4 regions of the Paenibacillus sp. DCT19 genome follow, and region 1 is predicted to be linked to each of the others. Evidence: riboswitches for the same ligand, from Rfam matches in the RefSeq annotation. Region 1 holds a riboswitch; each other region holds the start of a gene.

Evidence for each region. A riboswitch is a leader RNA that binds a small molecule or an ion and turns the genes downstream of it on or off. The one in region 1 is predicted to bind cyclic di-AMP.
Region 2: it holds a riboswitch for cyclic di-AMP, as region 1 does, so the genes downstream of both, DMB88_RS00150 (resuscitation-promoting factor) here and DMB88_RS07045 (hypothetical protein) in region 1, are expected to answer to the same signal.
Region 3: it holds a riboswitch for cyclic di-AMP, as region 1 does, so the genes downstream of both, DMB88_RS10365 (C40 family peptidase) here and DMB88_RS07045 (hypothetical protein) in region 1, are expected to answer to the same signal.
Region 4: it holds a riboswitch for cyclic di-AMP, as region 1 does, so the genes downstream of both, DMB88_RS00530 (C40 family peptidase) here and DMB88_RS07045 (hypothetical protein) in region 1, are expected to answer to the same signal.

The regions. Positions count from the first base shown of each region.
Region 1 is NZ_CP029639.1:1,608,947-1,614,022, reverse strand. It holds gene DMB88_RS07065 (zinc ribbon domain-containing protein) at 1-64, opposite strand, end outside; gene DMB88_RS07060 (organic hydroperoxide resistance protein) at 293-712, opposite strand; gene DMB88_RS07055 (Nramp family divalent metal transporter) at 1,109-2,404, shown strand; gene DMB88_RS07050 (HAD family hydrolase) at 2,537-3,220, opposite strand; gene DMB88_RS07045 (hypothetical protein) at 3,402-3,800, opposite strand; cyclic di-AMP (ydaO/yuaA leader) riboswitch at 3,915-4,091, opposite strand; gene DMB88_RS07040 (glutathione peroxidase) at 4,484-4,960, shown strand.
Region 2 is NZ_CP029639.1:31,037-36,112, reverse strand. It holds gene rsmA (16S rRNA (adenine(1518)-N(6)/adenine(1519)-N(6))-dimethyltransferase RsmA) at 1-146, opposite strand, end outside; gene rnmV (ribonuclease M5) at 152-697, opposite strand; gene DMB88_RS00150 (resuscitation-promoting factor) at 855-2,054, opposite strand; cyclic di-AMP (ydaO/yuaA leader) riboswitch at 2,327-2,581, opposite strand; partial or broken gene DMB88_RS00145 (TatD family hydrolase) at 2,822-3,591, opposite strand; gene DMB88_RS00140 (HD domain-containing protein) at 3,961-5,076, opposite strand, start outside.
Region 3 is NZ_CP029639.1:2,290,242-2,295,317, forward strand. It holds gene DMB88_RS10340 (YkvI family membrane protein) at 1-170, opposite strand, end outside; gene DMB88_RS10345 (xanthine phosphoribosyltransferase) at 375-956, shown strand; gene DMB88_RS10350 (hypothetical protein) at 1,054-1,383, shown strand; gene DMB88_RS10355 (hypothetical protein) at 1,504-1,722, shown strand; gene DMB88_RS10360 (carboxymuconolactone decarboxylase family protein) at 1,836-2,165, shown strand; gene DMB88_RS10365 (C40 family peptidase) at 2,259-2,723, opposite strand; cyclic di-AMP (ydaO/yuaA leader) riboswitch at 2,729-2,860, opposite strand; gene pelA (pectate lyase) at 3,305-4,261, shown strand; tRNA gene DMB88_RS10375 (tRNA-Leu) at 4,440-4,523, shown strand; gene DMB88_RS10380 (glucuronoarabinoxylan endo-1,4-beta-xylanase XynC) at 4,702-5,076, opposite strand, start outside.
Region 4 is NZ_CP029639.1:112,788-117,863, reverse strand. It holds gene DMB88_RS00540 (M1 family metallopeptidase) at 1-1,919, shown strand, start outside; gene DMB88_RS00535 (carbamoyl transferase) at 1,930-2,772, shown strand; cyclic di-AMP (ydaO/yuaA leader) riboswitch at 3,026-3,163, shown strand; gene DMB88_RS00530 (C40 family peptidase) at 3,167-3,637, shown strand; gene DMB88_RS00525 (GNAT family N-acetyltransferase) at 3,976-4,467, shown strand; gene DMB88_RS00520 (c-type cytochrome) at 4,622-4,978, shown strand; gene rbsK (ribokinase) at 5,057-5,076, opposite strand, start outside.

The sequences.
Region 1 (5,076 bases):
CACAATCGGTTCCTCGGCACTTTGAACATACAAACCGCCTTTCGATCATCTCTTCAATACTCATTTTTGCGTTCCCCTTTTTAGGATAGCTCACATGAAATAAGAGAATAATTATGTAAAAGAGTACGCTCCTGACCCTACAATCTCCTGCACCGTCAGCCAATTTAATTAGAGAGGCTACTCAAAACTGAAATAGAAAGCCCTGCCGATTACCAGCAGGGCTTGTCTTATATAGCAGATCGATATCAGATATACCTGCTATTTAAATCAAGTCTTTTCCTATAAGTATTGGTTAGACTACATTTAATACAACGTCGATATTTCCACGAGTTGCTTTGGAGTATGGGCAGAAGTCATGAGCTTTGCGAGCGAGATCCTCTGCTTGACTATGGTCTACGCCTGGCATACTTACATCCAGACGCACAGAAAGTTGGAATCCATCATCCGAAGGGTCTTTACCAATGGATACATTACTTGTTACAACCACATTCTCCAGCTTCACACCTGCTTTGCGCGCCACGTTAGCTAGTGCACTTTCGTAACATGCTCCATATCCCGCTGCAAAGAGCTGTTCAGGGTTCGTTCCCTCACCGCCAGAGCCACCCAGTTCTTTAGGCATTTTCAGATCATGCTGAAGTACGCCGTCCGAAGAAGTTACTGAGCCTGTACGTCCACCTTTAACTGTTGCTGTTGCTGTATATAAAGCTTCCATTAGAATCTCTCCTTCACTTTGTTTTTTTGCTGCCTACAATTCATTTTAAACTTCTGGCTCATTTTGAAACGCATATTGGATTCATATGTTAGATTCATATTCAGCTTGTACATCTTTCTCAATTTCATGCAAATAACGCTCAAAGGCTGAAATTTTTGATCGATGGGTAATATAAAGATGCGCACGATGGGGACATCGGCTTATTTTTGTGTTAATACATAAAAGTTGCACTAGACAAAAATTATTGAAGGAGTACAATGTAAGTATAAACATAAAAATTTAGATATATCACATATCACATGTTGTCACATCATTATTTCAAAGTCAGGTGATTATTGTATGAGTAAAAGAAATCCGTTTAACGCCCCTTCCAGAGAATCACTATCCACGGCTGGAATGGCTCCTTCCCTCGGGGAAGCTCACAACTCCATGAAGGTTCCTCAGAACGCAGCTTGGTGGAAAAAATTCCTCGCCTTTGTTGGCCCAGGCTACTTGGTAGCTGTTGGATATATGGACCCCGGCAACTGGGCAACAGATATCGCAGGTGGTTCACAGTTTGGTTATACACTACTGTCCGTAATTCTGATCTCGAACCTGATGGCTGTTGTGCTGCAATCACTCGCGGGTAAGCTCGGGATCGTCACAGGACGCGATCTAGCTCAAGCCTGTCGTGAACGCTTCAGTATGCCGGTGGTTATTATGCTCTGGGTACTCTGCGAACTTGCCATTGCAGCCACCGATCTCGCGGAAGTTATTGGTTCCGCTATTGCCTTGAAGCTGCTGTTCAACATTCCGATGTTATACGGCGTGATTATTACAGCTGTGGACGTACTATTAATCTTAGTGTTACAGAATAAAGGCTTCCGTGCGCTCGAAACCCTTGTAATTGTGCTTATGGCGACTATCGCCCTTTGTTTCGGTATTGATCTGTTCTTGGCAAAACCCGATATGGGCGGAGTGCTTCACGGTTTTGTACCTAGCACTGAAATCCTTCAGAATCCGGCTATGCTCTATATTGCCATCGGTATTATTGGAGCTACCGTCATGCCGCATAACCTGTATCTGCATTCCTCCATTGTGCAGACACGTCAGATCGAACAGACACCGCAGGGTAAAAAAGAAGCCATTCGTTATACAACGATGGATTCCACGATTGCACTTACACTCGCGCTGTTCATCAACGCAGCGATCTTGATCGTATCAGCGGCAGTATTCCACAGTGCCGGTATGACACAGGTTGCCGAGATTGCAGATGCTTACCATCTGCTCACACCTCTGCTTGGTACCACTGTTGCAAGTGTTCTCTTCGGCGTTGCCCTGTTGGCATCAGGTCAGAACTCGACACTTACCGGTACTCTCGCTGGACAGATTGTTATGGAAGGGTTCCTTAACATTCGAATCCCTGCATGGTTGCGACGTCTAGTCACTCGCCTGATTGCAATTATTCCTGCCGTAATCGTGACCGCTATCGCAGGAGAGCACGGAACAGAGGAACTGTTGATCCTAAGCCAAGTCGTACTTTCCTTACAGCTTCCTTTTGCGGTTATTCCGCTGGTCATGTTTACGAGCGATAAGAAGAGTATGGGTGCATTCGCGAACAAACTGTGGTTGAAAATTACGTCCTGGATCATCGCTGCAGTCATCGTTGTCCTGAATGTGTACCTCATTATTCAGACCATCGCGCTGTTTTAATTCAAATAAAAAGAGCCCACTCATCCAAGTGAAATGTTCACTTGAAATGGGTCGGCTCTTTTTTTATCCTTTTCTAGAACGATATGCTCTAGTAGGGTCATCAGCTATAAATCTTATTTTGGAGTATATCTCCTAGTCTTGATCTGGTAGAAGCAAAGGAAGAAGCTGCTCTAGATTATCAACTGTCCAATCCGGGTGATCCTGATCTTCAAGCTCAGGCTGGAACCGTCCATACCCCTGTAAAATGCGTATCGTTCGCATTCCAAGCTTCTTCGCGGGAACGATGTCATTATCGATGCGATCTCCGATCATAACCGCTTCCTCAGCCTTGCACCCTGCTTGCTTCAATGCCACCGCATACAGTTCACGATCAGGCTTGGACACTCCTTCTTCAGCTGAGCAAGCAAGCACATTCACATACTTACGCAATCCGTAACGCTCTAACCGTTCCTCCGTACCTGGACTCTGATTAGCAATGATGCCAATGCGATAAAACCGTGACAGTGATTTGAGCACTGAACCTGCGCACGCATAGGGCTGCTCAAGCTCTTTGCGAAACTTCAATTTAGCCTGAATCTGCTCTCTATGCTGTTCATCGCTAATCAACGTGCGTATCGCCACTTTCATTGGCCACGGCTCGTAGTTTCGGTAACAGGTGACAAATATCTCCCGCACAGTCTCGATCTGCACCGGATATCCAAGCGCACAGGCTTCTCTCACGAACTGACCGATAATATCGTCTACAGGCTCCCATTCGTCTACTAGCGTATCTCCTACATCGAAGAACAACCATTTTAACCCACGTACATCCGGCACATCTATTCCTCCTTGTCAGCTATGGGAAACTCTTGCTGCATCCCCTGAACAATAAAAAAAGAAGACCCACTTCATGCATGAGTCTCCTCAAAATTCCGTTTACCATTTGTTCATAAGTTTAATGATCTATTATTTCAATTATATCAGGCACCTGACAAGGGAGCAATCATCGGTTGCAGCATCAACCGTTAAGTAGGAAGCCTACTTCTCCGTTTAATGAATAGACAATCCGATCGGCACCCATGCCTCGATAAATTCCTTTTGGATGGCTCTGTTCAGTAATCACACACAGTGACTTAGATGTCCACGAACGACAGATCTGCAAATAACGGCAGGTCAAGTTGAGACTATTCTCGAAAATAAAAACATTGCCTACACTGCTCTGAGGCAAAAACCATTTTTCAGCCGCAGCCGTGTTCATGCGAATGACATGCTCTACCCCGAACTTCCGGAGTTTCCGCTCTTCCCCTGCACTGTTGGTCAGAACGGCAAACGGCATTTTTTTGTACATCAATAGTTTGATAAATTTGCGCCCCGCTTCGTTCGGAGCAGTTACTAAAATCATCTCATTATCCATCATTCGTTCCTCCCTTAGCGTGAAAAGACAACAAAAAAGAAGCGTGGGGACCAAGGCCTCCCGGACGCTTCTTAAAGAATCCATGGCAAAAACACCATGAACCAGCGTACGGCTTGTTGCCTCTCCCTTTAACGCTTACGAGGTTAGCTGACGGATTCGGGCGCGAGAGTCGCCCTATTTCCGGCTGTTACCGGAAAATTCACCCCATGGATCCATACTGCCCTAGAACAGCGCATCCTTTTGGTTCCCCCGTTTTCCACCCATGAATGAATGGAAACTCAGCGATTAAAACATCGTTCTTACATCATGACTGATTAGATCGATATTATCGTTTGTTTCGTTTTTTCATGTACAATAGAAATTAAATTAGAAATTACGATATGAATCATACACCGAGGTCATGTTGATGTAAAGTGTACACAGATCACCGAATCGACGGATTTATGCCGTTTCAACCCAATGATATCGCTTACAACATATTTTTGCTACATCCATCTCCTCAAAGCTCTCTAATTCTCGTGATCACAGAAATCATCTGCCTATTCGTCCCTATGGAGACCGATTCGAACTCCCAAATGCACCAAAACTAGAATTATCTAATATTAGTTTTGCATTATTTAATTGCAACCAATATAATAGATATATACGAAATAGGATTAATTCATTCGATACTGGAGGCGATTTTCATGACCGTTTATGAATACAAAGTAAATACCCTTCGAGGCCAAGAACAAGAAATGTCTCAATACCGAAACAAAGTGCTGCTTATTGTGAATACTGCTAGTAAGTGTGGACTGACACCACAATTCGAAGGACTGCAAGAGCTGTACAATAAATTCAAAGACCGCAATTTTGAAGTCCTTGGATTCCCGAGCAATCAATTTGCACAGGAAAAGGGCTCATCCGATGATATTGCTGAGTTCTGTCAAATGAACTATGGTGTAAGCTTCCCGATGTTCGAGAAGATCGATGTCAACGGATCGAACGCTCACCCCCTGTTCCAGCATCTCACCAAAGAGGCTCCAGGCCTGCTCGGCTCCAAAGCAATCAAATGGAATTTCACTAAATTCCTAGTAGATCAAGACGGACGTGTCGTAAAGCGTTACGCACCCAAAACAACTCCTGATCAGATTGAAGCTGACATCGAGAAATTATTGAAATAAATTGAACAACCAACAGCCATCTAACCGGAGACCCTAGCGTTAAGCAGGAATTCTCTAGTCGGTGGCTTTTTTTTGCACTCAAGAGCTTATTTTGACATAAGAACTTATGATAGACA
Region 2 (5,076 bases), 1.6 Mb from region 1:
GCAGCGTTAACGATCTTGTTCAATATATTTTGATCAATTAGGAAGTTCTGTCCTAGGCTCTTCTTAAATGAAAATCCATGCTTCTGAATAATTTCTTTGGTTCGCTTGGGTGTTGCAATCTCCAACGTCTCTTCCATACCCTTCATTTACTTCACAATCCTTCACATTCGATTTGCGATAATGCGGCAGAGAATTCTTCTCGGGTGATCTGAAACACACTTAGCCGCTTGTGAAACTGCTTCCCGTTACAATATCCGATGCCGAGTATATTCCCCATCTCCATGCGACGTGCGGCAGCCTGGGGATGCACAATGAGCCCAGCAGCGATCAGATCCTCCCAATCAATCAGACTCGGTGCTCCTTCATAGGACGTATGCACACGTGCTAAGGCATGGCGAATAGCTTCTGGCGAAGCGTTCTCGACCCCGATATCTCCTTTGCGCGTTGCGTCAGCCTCAGGAATGAAGGCGTGCTTACAACCTGGTACCTTATTGGCAATAATTTTCCGTATCCGCTCGCCAGCATGATCTGGATCGGTCAGGACAATGACACCTCTTCGCTCCTGAGCAAGTGCAATGCGCTTTAGAATCCGCTGATTAATGGCTGAGCCGCCTGTTTCAATGGTATCCGCCTGAACGGCGCGCCTTATCGCCACCGTATCGTCACGTCCTTCAACCACGATCACTTCTTTTATCATGTTCCAATTCTTCCTTTCTAACGCAAAAAGAAGAGGAATATCCCTCTTCTCTGGCAAACGGCGGGCGAGACTGAATTCAGACCCTCCCGCCGCATATTCCGCATGAATCATTCATGCCTTATATTTTATAGCATTCCCATTTCAAAGTAAAACGATTTTAGTTTGCTTCCGGCTTCACCGGACCGATCACATAGACCGTTTTACCTTTTTTACGTCCGAAGTTAATGGCATGCTTCACACTGTCATAATATACGTCAATCTTATTACCTTTAATAGCTCCGCCCGTATCTTCGGCACGACGGAAGCCGAGACCTTCAATGTATACCCACCATCCGATGGGAATGACTTTCGGATCGACCGCAATAGTGCGACCTTCTGTTACCCGAGTACCGGAGGCTGTTTTGGTGCCAATGCCAGGCTCTTCAGAAGAATATGCCGTCATAGACACATTTTTGAGGACTTTAGAATATTTAAAAGAAGTACCTGAAACGGTAATAACTTTGCTGCCCGAGGCAGAAGATTTATCCGAGTTCGATGATGCTGTTTTTGTTGCTGTTTTTGTCTTCGAAGTGCTAGCTGATACCGTCTGGATTTCAGGCTCCTTCACGACAGGTACAGGTTTAGCTTTGGTTCCGACAGCGATGACCTTATCTACGCGATTGGTCGATACCGACTTGCCTACCATTTTCTTGGAGACTAATTCTCCATCTTGGAACACTTTCTCAATATGTTGTACGAGTGTACCTTCTTTACCACTTACGATGACGCGGTTGTCACCTTTGTACAAGCTAGGGTCAGCCGTTTTGATGACTTTGAATGCGATGGGCTGCTCCACATCAACTGTACGCTTTGTTACACGCACTACACGGATTTTCATATCCTCTTTGATTGAAGTTCCAAGTGCAGGGTAAACTTTATCATCGCTTGCAATTTCAATACCCGACTTTTGAATTACCTCTTCTACCGATGCATCGGTTGTATACAGAGTCTTGGTGTCTCCGTCTGCCGTAATATTTACTGGAATGGCCCGCTCAATAACGATGCGGTCTCCATCTGCAATCGCCCCATTCAAGGGCATGGATACCTGATCGTGAGGGCTGACTGTGATTGACTGCTCCTCTAACAATTCTTGAAGCATTCCTGTACGAGTCTCTACCGCCTGAGCTTTGCCATCGATAACCAGCGAAATTTGTTTCCCGGCCTGACCATAAACGACTAACAAGATCATGATTGTAAGCGCAATTGAGAATATCGCGATCAATGCCATTTGACGCATGTTCTCATGCTTCCACCGTAACGCGAAAGACTTACTGGATGATCGTGACTCATGGGTCTCTTCTGTTTGGAATGTGCCCACTTCTCCGTCCTCCTTCATAGCCTCGCCGTCTAGAGTAATGCATGATGTCTTTGACGCGACTATACCTGATTTTCTACAGAACACGGGTTAGACCAACCTAGCCGGTTCTGCACCATGAATCAATCTTCGCAACATGATGTCATCCTCCTGAATACTTACCGTATGATGACAGTATTTCTTTTATTCAAAAACAAAAAAAGCCAAAGAAAGAGTGTAAGAGGACTCTTTCGTGGCTTCCGAATGATTTTGAATATCGGAAATTCATGCACGAGGTTGCCTCTCTTTTTCCGCTTGCGAGGTTAGCTGTCGGGTTCGGGCGAAAGAGAGCCGCCCTATCTCCGGTCACCCGCTCATGGCGGACGCCCTTGAATTCACCCCGAGACCCAAAGAAGAAATCAAATAGTGGCTTCGCAGATCATTCCGCTGCTTTTGGGTCAGCGAACGATGCGCACCGGCTATATTCACCGATGTTTAAGCCCTATTGGTTCCCCCGCTCTCCGATAACGGAGACTCAGCGAGATTGATTCATGAAAGTAATGTTGTTCATCGGAAAGTGTCCCTTTGTTCATCCCCCGAACATCTGTCCAATTTTCCGCACAACAATTCACTGAAAAGATGATATCCTGTTTCGATGCATGTTGTAAAGCGTTGTTCAAGTACGTTTTTCTAAATATTTGGTTAAAATATTGTAATATTCTTGATTTATTTGGATCAAAAAGCAAATTACCTCCGTCTAGCTCACTTTTTCATCCCATTTGCTCCATTTTTTAACGAATACCAAATCGTTCCATGGCATTTTTGGTGGTTATTGCGGCAATTTCCTCTAGCGAAATGCCTTTAATTTCCGCAGCTGCTTCTGCAACCAGACGTACATGCGCTGTCTCATTTCGTTTACCACGAAATGGATGTGGAGTCAGATAAGGAGCATCTGTTTCAAGGAAAAATCGATCCATCGGAACCTTCTCCAGTACCTCTTTGGGTTGCTTCGCATTTTTGAACGTAATTGGCCCTCCGAATGAGAGGTGAAATCCTAGATCAAGACATAGTTTCGCGGTTTCCCAGCTACCTGAGAAGGAGTGCATTACTCCGCCAACGTCTCCAGCCTTTCTTCTCGCAAAATTTTTACAATGTCCTCATGTGCATCCCGATTATGAATGACGATGGGCATGTTCAACTCACGAGCTAGTCCAATCTGCTGTCGAAGCACACGCTGCTGTACATCCTTTGGTGACGTATCCCAATGATAATCTAAACCAATCTCGCCAATCGCCACGACTTTTTCATGCTTGCATAAAGATGCAATCCATTCCAAGTCACCTTCTTGCATCGTGATTGCATCCACCGGATGCCACCCAACAGCTGCGTAAATAAAGTCATATGTCTCGGCTAATTTCATAGTGGATGGAATTGTTTCTCGGTTAAAACCGACATTAATCATGCGGCTAATCCCTGCATCAACAGCCCGCTTGATCATAGCTTCACGATCCTCGTCGAATTGGGGCGCATCTAGATGGGTATGGGTGTCGAATAACATCATGTTTCGTTCTCCCTTTCTGTCGAATCAGAATAAATTGAATAGTGTATTCACGCTTATGCACGTGCAATCATATCTGATTAAATTTTTTTTAAAAAAGTGAATTTTTCAGTTAGATAAAATGGGCTTATAAAGGTTTTTTTTAAACGATTTGACCCTAACTACCTACAATATGTGGATTGAATTAGCGACAACATACTCTATATGTAGATCTGTTTAGGGAAATATAATTTTATAAAAAAACCTAAGATTACAAAATTATGTCGATCTACATATCCTCTCCATTAAAGCAGATTACTGTATCATGAGAACATCTCAGGTTAGAAATGCTTTTTAGCATAGCTACTTTGGCATAAAGCCGCACCACCCAAATCATGAGAAGTAGGGGCGCAAATGAGATGGCAACTCATGAAGAATGGCATCAACCTTGTTCTGTGGGTAGTATAGATGATGCTTTCCACGATGAATGCCACTGATTGAACGGACAATATCGGAAACCTCTGATAGCTCGTGCAGCTGGTCCTGCCGATCAAGCAACAAGATTTGCTTATCCGTCGATTCATTCGGACGAAACACATCATACGGAAGATCGGTCGGAAAATCAATTTCTAGATCATACTCAGGATTTAATCCTGCCTTGGCGAAAGCTTCTCGCATCTCTTCAATCGTCTCTACATCGATCTGTTCTACCTCTACATACTTATATAATCTGCGATCCATAAATCGTTCGCAGAGCTCACTTAGAACAGCATCGTCTTCTTTGCGCCATTGCATGAATGCCGTTTGGATCAATGCTTCGTCCAGTTGCAGATATTCATGAACAGCAAGTTCACCTTCAAACAACTGGGGCAAAGGATCAATCATGAAACGGAAATTAAATCCCTGCTTCACCAGCGTTTTAGCTCGTTTAAAAATTTGACGCAATATAATCTCAGAACTGCGGGTAACTGGATGGAAGTAGATCTGCCAATACATCTGGTACCTAGACATCAAGTAATCCTCCACAGCATGCATACCCGACTCCTTGACCACGATTCGTCCGTGGTAGGGACGGAGCATACGCAAAATCCGATCAAGGTCAATCGTACCATAGTTAACACCTGTGAAATACGCATCGCGAAGTAAGTAATCCATGCGATCAGCATCAAGTGGACTTGTAATCAAATTGACCACAATAGGTTTTTCGTACGTTTTTTGTATCACCGATGCAACCTTCTCTGGAAAATCTGGCGCATACCGTCTTAAGATGGCCCCTACCTCGGTATCGCCCATAATGATGCGGCAAGTCCAATCTTCATGATTCATATCAAATGCTTCTTCAATGGAGTGAGAGAATGGGCCATGTCCCAAATCATGTAGTAAGGCAGCACAGAGAGCCACAATCTTCTCCTCTTTCGGCCAATCCGAATAATGACTTCTTTCAAATTGTGAAATAATTTTACGTGTAATCTCGTACACACCTAGCGAATGAGAAAAGCGGCTGTGTTC
Region 3 (5,076 bases), 680 kb from region 1:
TTGGTGCCTAGCCAGACAAAAAGTATAGTGGATAGGCCAATGGTGAGCGTTGCCCATTTGCCATACTGGGTAAAAAACTGCAGGATCTCCTGGCCTGTTGCAAAGCCGGCACCTACCACCGTCCCAATGTATGTAAATGCGATCTGCAGCACCCGAAATGCCTGTTTCATGCGTTTCCCCTCTCAGGCCCCGGTATAGTTTGGACATGTGGGTGCCATGGTACAAGGTATGCTTGGCCATTGGAACTCATGACAATGAGCTCACTCTTTGGGGTTCATTTCTAAGGCAGAGTAACAATAAAGCTGATTTCGCTTGAATTGACAGTCATATCTATGATACTTTTACGTCATAGGATAGGCTTGGGAGGTCAAATCATGGAATTATTGAAACAACGTATTTTAGAAGAAGGAGTAGTCATCTCCGATCAAGTGCTCAAATTGGATGGACTACTGAATCATCAGATTGACCCTGGTTTGACAATGGAAATGGGACGTGAGTTTGCCTCACGTTTTCGTGAAAGTGGTGTGACACGCGTGATTACGGTGGAGTCTTCTGGCATTCCAGTTGCTTTTGCTGTTGCACATGAGCTAGGAGTACCTCTTGTATTTGCTCGGCGCAAAAAAACGCTTCTGGCTGATCCTGATGCCTACTGTGAACGTGTACCGTCCTTTACGAAAGGGATTGTGACCGATATTATGGTATCTCGCGAATATATTCATGAGAATGATCGTATTTTGTTCATAGACGATATTATTGCTAATGGGGATGCAGCTCGGGGCGTTATCAAAATTATTGAACGCTCTGGCGCTGAATTAGTTGGCTTCGGTGTAGTGGTCGAAAAATGTTTTCAAGCAGGAGCACGAACCATCCGTGAACAGGGAATTCCTGTTGAAGCCCTGGTACGTATCCGTTCCCTGAACGATGGAAGCATTCAGTTTGACGATAACGAAATGTGACATTTTAAAGGAAAAGGGCCTATTTTTTGAACAATGCCTTTGCATGACCGCAGAATTCATTTATAATGGGGTTATGTTAGGGAGAGGAGGCAACACCATGGGGAACCAAGCGGCAACAGAACAATTTTTTATTGATAAGCTGGCGGAATCGAAAGTTCATTTTGAACGTGCCCTGGATTGTAAACATACGGAATTCGATGACCTTTATCCCTATATGATTGAACATCCTCAATTTTTCTGGTACAAACGCTATGTTGCCTGGTCAGAACTTCTGACGATTGTAGGCTTGTGTGAAGAGTTGTCCTTCTCTTGGAAAGAGCAATTTACACCGCATCAAGTGGAGTACCTTGAAGAACGTGTGATGTCCGCCAAAGTGCTTGATTTTTGGTTTGAGAAGAATGACAGCAAAGAGCACGCGCAGCGGTAAATTTCAGTCGGGACATACATTTCGTATGACATGACAGTCCAATACAGTCACGTGAGACCTAAATGAGTTGTCATTTAGGTCTCTTTTTGTAAATTAATTTGGAACATAGGAGCTATAGACATGATTAGTGATACAGAGCTGGATGCCCTGCGTTTGTCAGGTGAAAAGGTTAGAGTAGTAAGGGACGAGCTGGAGTCCAATGATGTAACAGGAATTGTTGTTGCTTGGGATGGAGAGCAGGTACTCATTCGTCGGCAGAATCGGCGTGTGGTTAAGCTCGATCGTAGTTATCGCTATCAGTTGTTCAGCGAGCCGCGCCAGAGTCCACTTAGCGATTAGAAAGAAAGTTAACGGGATTTACCATCATTCCATAGGCATAAACGAATCGCTCAGGAGAAAGGATAGTTACAGTGAAGGAATTGGGAACTATCTTTGAGAGGGCGTGCAATGATATGACATTGATGAATGAGAAGGTTCATGCGTATAAAGATCAGATTGGTGAATTGAGCGATGTGTTACCAGGAGTGGTGAAGTCTTACCATGAGTTTACCGGAGAATGCTTTCAACCTGGAGCCATTGATGCCAAAACAAAACAATTAATTGCCTTGGGCATTGGCTTATTTGCCAATAACGAAGTGTGTACCTTCTATCACGTGGAGGAAGCTCGTGCGAAGGGCGCTACTGATCAGGAGATTATGGAGACTATAGCTGTTGCAGGAGCCGTAGGCGGTGGACATGCACTGTCTCAGGGGGCAATGCGCGTACAAAAGGCGCTGCACTAAAGCAGGATGAAGTTAAAGAAATGAAAATAAGGACTTATTCCTTGGCATAATGCTACGGAAATAGGTCCTTATTTATGTTTACAGTAAGTTGTATTATATTTTTCCAATCATTTTATTATACATAAACTGCCCAGTTACCCGGCGGGCTGTGACATAACGGTCTTTGAAGTAAGGGTTGGACAATTTGGTGATGCTAACCCCTTTGCTGCTTGAAGCATGTGCGAATTTGCCGTCACCGATATAAACGCCTGTGTGTGAAACGCCATTGCCCATTGTGTTGAAGAAAACAAGATCTCCTGTGCGAAGGTTCGCTTTGGATACTGGTGTTCCTGCTTTGGCTTGCTGCTGGGAAGTGCGAGGTAAATTGATACTATATTTATCAAAGAGATATCTCATGAATCCAGAACAATCGAAGCCGGCCATGGTTGTACCGCCCCATTTGTACGGAATGCCTGTCATGTTATTAACAACTGTATTGATTGTGCTTGCCTCTGTACTTGTTGCACCTGAAGTAAATAGTACTGCTGCTCCAAAAATGGAGATGATAAGTTTTTTCAAAATCAATGTTCTCCCTTCGTTGCCTACGGAGTTAGCTAAGGGTTCGGTAGAAGGTTCCCTATATTTCCTATGTATAAGAATAATTCACCCAAAATGGTTCCCCCGTTTTCAAACATGAAACTCGGCAATTGAATAATTAAGTTTTTGTAACCTTTTGAAACTATATTGCATATATGCGTAAATGTCAAACCCTTCTTAATACCTTCTTTATCGCCCAATGTTAACGGAACTATCGATTTTTATGAAGAAGAAACACGAAATAAAGATGCAACTGATTACAAAAAAGTAATATGTGTTTCAAATCCAAACAGGGTTGTATATCATTCGAACTTTGTCATGTGCAGTTTGAACTATTCTCATAGATACAATAATCGAGGAATGTTACAAGATGTTGCATTAATTGACAAAGATATTTTTTTTGCATAAGATCGTTCTATCCAATCCACATATTGGATAAAAATATAGTAGTTATATTTTAATTCAAATTAAGGTGGTGGTGGATGGTCGTGTAATTAGAAGGAAAGTAGTAAGTAGAATGATGGAAAATGAATGATTCTAATAAAAGGGAGTGTGTTATCATTTTGAGTACAAAAACAAAGTTAGTCACATTAGTTTTGGCATTTTCGATGGTATTTTCTGCGGTAGGTATGGTAATCCAACCCGTTAACACTGTATCTGCTGCTGATGCTTCAGGAACGACAGCAAGTATATCTGATATCTTGAAGAACCAACAAGCGGACGGTGGCTGGAGAAAAGAATATAAGCAAACAACGGGTGAGTGGGCGAAATCTACAATCGATAATAAAGCTACATACTCAGAAATTAGAAGATTAGCCAAAGAGTTTAAAAAGACAAACGACCCACGTTATTCTGCTGCGGCGATTAAAGGCATTAACTTTTTGCTGAATATGCAGTATTCCAATGGTGGATGGCCTCAAGTTTATCAAAGTTCCGGTTATCATAAACATATCACTTATAATGACGATGCAATGATAAATGTAATGTACATGCTGGATGAAGTAGCGACACGCAAAGGTGACTTCTCGTTTATCGACAGCAATCTCGCCAATCGTAGTAAAAATGCGGTTGCTAAAGGTGTAGATGCTATTTTGAACACTCAGGTGGTTTCAGGTGGCAAGCTGACAGCGTGGGGACAACAACATGATTCCAGCACACTCAAGCCTGCAGGTGCAAGAATCTATGAAGTGCCATCATTAACTGCTGGAGAGAGTGTAACAATTGTTAAATTCCTGAAAACGAGACCTTCCAACGCCAAAATTACTGCATCCATCAAGGGAGCAGAAGCTTGGTTTAACAAGGTGAAAATTACAGGTTACAGGTATGAGAGAGCTAATGGGGACAGCAAAATCATTGCTGACTCCAAAGCTGCACCGATCTGGGCTCGTTTCTATGAAGTCGGAACGGATAAACCGATCTTTATCGGTCGTGACGGTATCGTAAAATATAAATTAAGCGATATTGACAAAGAAAGAAGAGGCGGTTATGCATGGTATGGCAACTGGCCATCCAAGCTGTAACTTGCTTTAACTTCTAAACGGGCACGAATTAGTGCTGAGATCCCAATCACGAGAAGCCCGATCCGGAATGGAATATCTGGATCGGGCTTCTTTATGAGCATTTCATGTTGACATGTAAGTGCTTGCGTGATATATTATTTTTTGTCGCCGAGATACATAGTCACGGAGATCATCATATGCGGTCGTGGCGGAATTGGCAGACGCGCACGGTTCAGGTCCGTGTGGGCTAACCCCCGTGGAGGTTCGAGTCCTCTCGACCGCATCAAATAAAAAGGTTCCCTGTTAGACATTCGTCTAGCGGGGAACCTTTTTATATTTTTTATTTACGGACTGATATGCGGATCTCACAGCTTGTCCATCCATGCTATCGCGTACTACAACAATCGATCAAAATGGAGGATTGGGCAATTTTTTGCCACATAAGTTGATCCAAACCCGTATTATGATGCCGTAACTGTAATATTATCGATATTTGGCCCCTCGGTGCCTGTCGTTACGATTTTTATGGTATTCGAGCCTGAATTCATGGGTACCTGAATGGTTTTCTCACCCCACGTAGACCAGCTTCCCGTTGCTGAAAAGGGTGTATTGCTGATCACTTTTGTGCCGTTTACGAACACATCAAGGTTACGTGTACCACTCTCTAACGCATAACGAAACTTTACGTTTTTGGTGCCACTTGTAGCATTGTTGATGTTACTCCATTCAATGGCAGAATTCGTCAATGCGTTGAAATTAACATAGCCAGAGCCTGTGTAACCAGGGTAGATTGTTTCAATTAGAGCATCAGTTAACGTAGTTCCCGTTTCAGCTTC
Region 4 (5,076 bases), 1.5 Mb from region 1:
TTACGCTGGTTAACAATCGCTCCATAACATCCGAATTGCCTGTGCTCGCCCCAGAAGTGGGCAAGCCTCCAGCAAAAACTCAAACCTCCGCACCTCCAGAAAGCGTGCAGACCCCGACGGCTGAAGTGTTCAGCGACCGTGTGGTGGAATATCACATCGATGTGAAGTTGGTGGACGGAAATGTGTTACAGGGAACACAGACACTAACCTGGACTCATCCAGGTAAAAAAACGGTTAACGAGCTTTATTTCCACTTGTATCCCAATGCTTTCTCCTCTTCAGACACTAGCTTTATGAAGGAGTCTGGTGGGAAGCTTCGCGGGGATGTTATGCCCTCAGACGGTTATGGCTCCATGAAGATCACGGAGATGAAAACAGAAGACGGTCTGTCGCTGTTACATCGCATGCAATACGTACAGCCGGATGACGGCAATATAAAAGATAAAACTCTGATCAAAATCCGATTGCCCAAACCGGTGAAGGGCGGGGAGAGCATAACGCTGCACACTCGATTTGAAGTACAGCTACCCAAAATTTTTGCACGCATGGGAACCGCAGACGATTTTGTAATGGCAGGGCAATGGTTTCCCAAAATTAGCGTTTATGAGCCTACAGGTAGACGAGGCCGGACAACCGAGGGGTGGAATCTGCACCAATATCACGGAAATTCCGAATTTTATGCCGACTTCGGTATCTATAGCGTGCGCATTCGAGTACCGGAATCATACAAGGTAGCCGCAACAGGATTTCCAACACAGCAAGCGGTTGTGAAGAATAAAGAAAAAATCTATCAATTCTATGCCGACGATGTCCATGATTTTGCATGGGCGGCCTCACCTCATTTTGTTTATGCCGAGGAGCCTTTCTCTGCACCCAATGTTCCTGGAGTAAGGATCAAACTGTATCTTGACCCAGCACACCAGGATCTAAAAGAACGTTACTTCTATGCTGCCAAGGCAGCTTTGGCGAATTACAGCAAATGGTTTGGCACTTATCCATACTCCACACTCTCAATCGTCGTTCCTCCGAAAACCGGAAATGGTGCAGGCGGCATGGAATACCCAACGTTGGTGACTGCCTTCGGGGCGGATGATACGACACCCGGTTATGATCTGGAACGAACCGTCGTGCATGAGATTGGTCATCAGTATTTCTATGGTATGCTCGCCAGCAATGAATTCGAGGAGGCTTGGCTCGACGAGGGATTCACCTCTTATGCAGAGGATAAATTAATGGAGCAAGAATATGGCCTAATCCCTAACTTACCTGTTCAAGCAGGCTTGATCACGTCTCCCGCCCCACTGACACAGGAAGCATGGAAATTTGATTCACAGAACCATTATGCAGCAAATGTCTATACACGAGGTAAGCTTGTCTTGCTCGGTATCGAACAACAAGTCGGCTCCAAAACAATGGAACGCATTCTCTCTACCTATGTGAAGAAGTACCGTTTCAAACATCCCACTTCAGCAGATTTCCAAAAGGTCGTGGAACAAGTTACTCGCACTTCATGGTCTACGTACTTTGATCAATATGTATATGGCGATGGGATGGCAAACTTCGCTGTAGAGAAAATCAGCGTAACTCCGATTCAGAAGGGTGATCAAGAGGTGTATGAATCCTCTGTGACCATTCAGAAAAAGGGAAGCAATTATATGAAGGTTCCTGTACGAATTGTGTTCGAGGATGGGCATATCGTGAACAAGGAGTGGAACGGAAACGAGGATCGAGTCACCTATAAGCTTACCTATACTTCTCCGGTTTCTTGGGCCATGACCGACCCTCTATACACCGTGGTACTAGAGAACCGTCATATGGACAATTTCCTAAAAGCCAAATTGGACGAACCAACTAAATTCCGCTGGAGTTTGAGCACGACCAAGCTTATAGAAGCTATTTTCGGAAGTCTGTCATGGTGAGGTGGAGACAGTGAAAGCAAAAATACGTGAAGGCTGGTTTCTCGTCCGTCAGCACATGTTCATAGCCGCACTACTATTTATCTATCAATTAGTATGGGGATACTTTATCTATCGGTTAGTGCAGTCCGCAGTAGTCCCGCTGCTGCTTCGGTATCCTGTCACGGATGCTGGAGAGCTCAGTACGCTGTTGTTCAAAATGGAGAGCCAACTGAGTCTCTCTACTCATCCTGAGGTTCATCGGTATCTATGGATTCTTGGAGCCATGCTACTGTTACGCATGCTAATCACTCCCCTCATCCAAGCAGGGCTGTTGTATTCATTACAGCATTTTAATCAATCTGAGGAACGAACTCCTTTTGTCCGTGGCATCAAAGTGTTATGGAAACCGATGTTACTGTTGCACTTCATAAGAACGTTGCTGATGCTGTTACCCGCCTACTGGCTTGTACCAAAACTGTACGCCATTCTAATGGATGGATTCCATTCATTACAACTGTTACTGCCTGGCATTCCATATGTCGCCCTGTGGATCGTGTACGGCTGGATTATTCACCATGTAATGTTATACATGCAGTTCGGTGCATCAGCTCCAGATGGCGAAGACCGGGCACACGGTATATTATACGCTCTATGGATCGCACTTCGTCATATCGTGTCTGTAATTGGCATCGCTGTGCTTCTGGGAGGGCTGCATCTGCTTCTCTTCGGTGCCTTCACTTCAGCATCATGGTTCTTAACAGGCCTCGCTGGCCTTATATTACAGCAAACGTATCCGCTGGCTCGCTGTCTCATGTCTCTATGGAAGATATGTGCCCATTTCCGCTTATGGCAGTCCAAGTCGACTAGAGGTTGATTCAAACAGGTTAAAATTTGTTACCATCTCCATGTCACATAAACGCGATGATAGCGCTTCACAAAAGCAAACCTCAACCTTTCCCCGTCAAAGGTCGAGGTTTTTTTTGCTAATTTTACTGCTAAACGTTGCCAAAGCAGTGTTCCTCTGTTACAATAATCGCAGTGAGTTTTTAGTAACAACTTTGTAATCTTTACCTTCATATTTGTAACTACTTAAAATTTAATCGTCATTTCTTGATTTCACAGGTGCACAACTAGCATAGCCAAATTCCTAGCACCTGGGAAGCGGGGGAACCAGTTATGGGTGAATTGATCTTGCTACAGAGGGATCATAGGGGACCTTCAACCGAATCCTTAAGCTAACCTCGCAGGCATTGGAAGGGGTATATCTCTTGTTCAAGAAGAAACTAACCGCAGCTGTACTTAGCCTCACATTTGCATTATCACTTGGAGCTGGCAGCGCATTCGCAGATTCAAAAATGGATGAAGTAATCGACTCAGCAATGGGAACTACATACAAAAGCGGAGGAACAACGCTTAACGGCTTTGACTGCTCTGGATTTACACGGTATGTATTCGACAAGCTTGGCATTGATTTGGCTCGCCAATCAAGCTCCCAATTCGAAATGGGTGACTCTGTGTCCCGTTCAGAAATGAGACCTGGCGATCTGGTATTCTTTAATACTTCTGGCAGTGGAATTTCACACGTAGGTATTTTCGTTGGAGAAGGTAAGTTCGCACACTCTTCTTCTTCCAAAGGCGTTACGATCAGCGCATTGAGCGAAAACTACTGGGCTAACCGTTATGTTGGCGCTAAACGTATTATGAGCACGGAAGCATATGAAACACTCGCACGTGACTAAGGACAAGCTGAGCAACATCATACTGTAACCAAGCATAACAGAACCGCCCGATCCATTCTCCGCAGGAATGGTTCCGGCGGTTTTTTTGTGCTTTCTCGTCCGTGCCCTTAAGATGTTTTTACCCATCCTATTGTAATATAAACGTAATAAACCAATCTTTTGTTTCAATTTTTTTCTATTTTACGAAGACTTGCCAAAACGACACCACGTTCTGTAGAGTAGCGTTAGGAATATCTATACATTTACACATGATCTGTAGGATCGATCCATCACCTTTCAGGAGCTTGTCCGTTTTGAAGAGGTACCTATCCTACAAATGAGAGGAGCGTGCAGGAAGTATGGACGAAGCTTCTGTGACGTTTCACGTTAAACCTATGGAAGAGGAACACGCACAGCAGATATGCAGTTGGCATTACGACCCGCCTTATAATATTTATAGTTGGCTTCCTTGGGAGCAGATGAAGGCACTTGAAGTCGAATTTGGGGATGTGCAGCTACGGAAAGATCAATATGCTGTCATTTTTGACAAGCATGATGAGATTTGTGGATTCGCACAGTTCTTTCCACTTGTGGGTGTTACCCGAATTGGGCTGGGTATGCATCCCGAACGATGCGGTCATGGACAAGGCGTGGATTTTGTGTCTGCGATTGTACAAGAAGCGATCCGAAGGAATCCTTCAAACGAAATTGATTTAGAAGTTCTCACCTGGAATACCCGAGCCATTCGGGTTTATGAAAAGGTCGGTTTTATCACCCAAGATACATACGAACGCCAAACCCCTACCGGTTTGCAGCCTTTTTATTGTATGGTGTATGCAGGAGCTCGTTAACTTACAGGATCATTAAGAGTTAAGCACATTCATGGTTTCATATGATAAGTTTCAAAAAATTACCACAAAATGCTATGATGTCGTGGATAGTTCCGTTATAATGATATGGACAGTTTCAGTTAGATGATCTTTCATTCTGGAGGGGACATAAGGGATGCACAAATGGATCATGAGCGGGGTATTTTTTGCAGCGTGCGCGTTAGCTATTATTTTAATGTTTACGCTTCCAGGAAAAGAAGAGGTTGCACAAGAAGCTAAACCAACTATGCCGGAAGTCACAATGGATGCCGGACAGGCTGAAGCACTGGTAAAAGCCAATTGTATCTCCTGTCATGGGGATCAGCTTCAAGGGGGCGTAGGCCCGGCTCTTGCGAACATCGGAAGTCAGGATGACGTCGAGAAGATCTACTCCACGATCGTCAAAGGTAAAGGCGGCATGCCTGCGTTCAAGGATCGACTGCAAGATGAAGAAATTGCCAACATTGCGATGTGGCTCGCCGAGAAAAAGTAAATGATGAACGAAGAGGCTATTACCTCCTTACCCGGGGTAACAGCCTCTTCTCTGTATTTGCACACATTGACGATGTACTCAGTTGCTCGTTGCCTGCT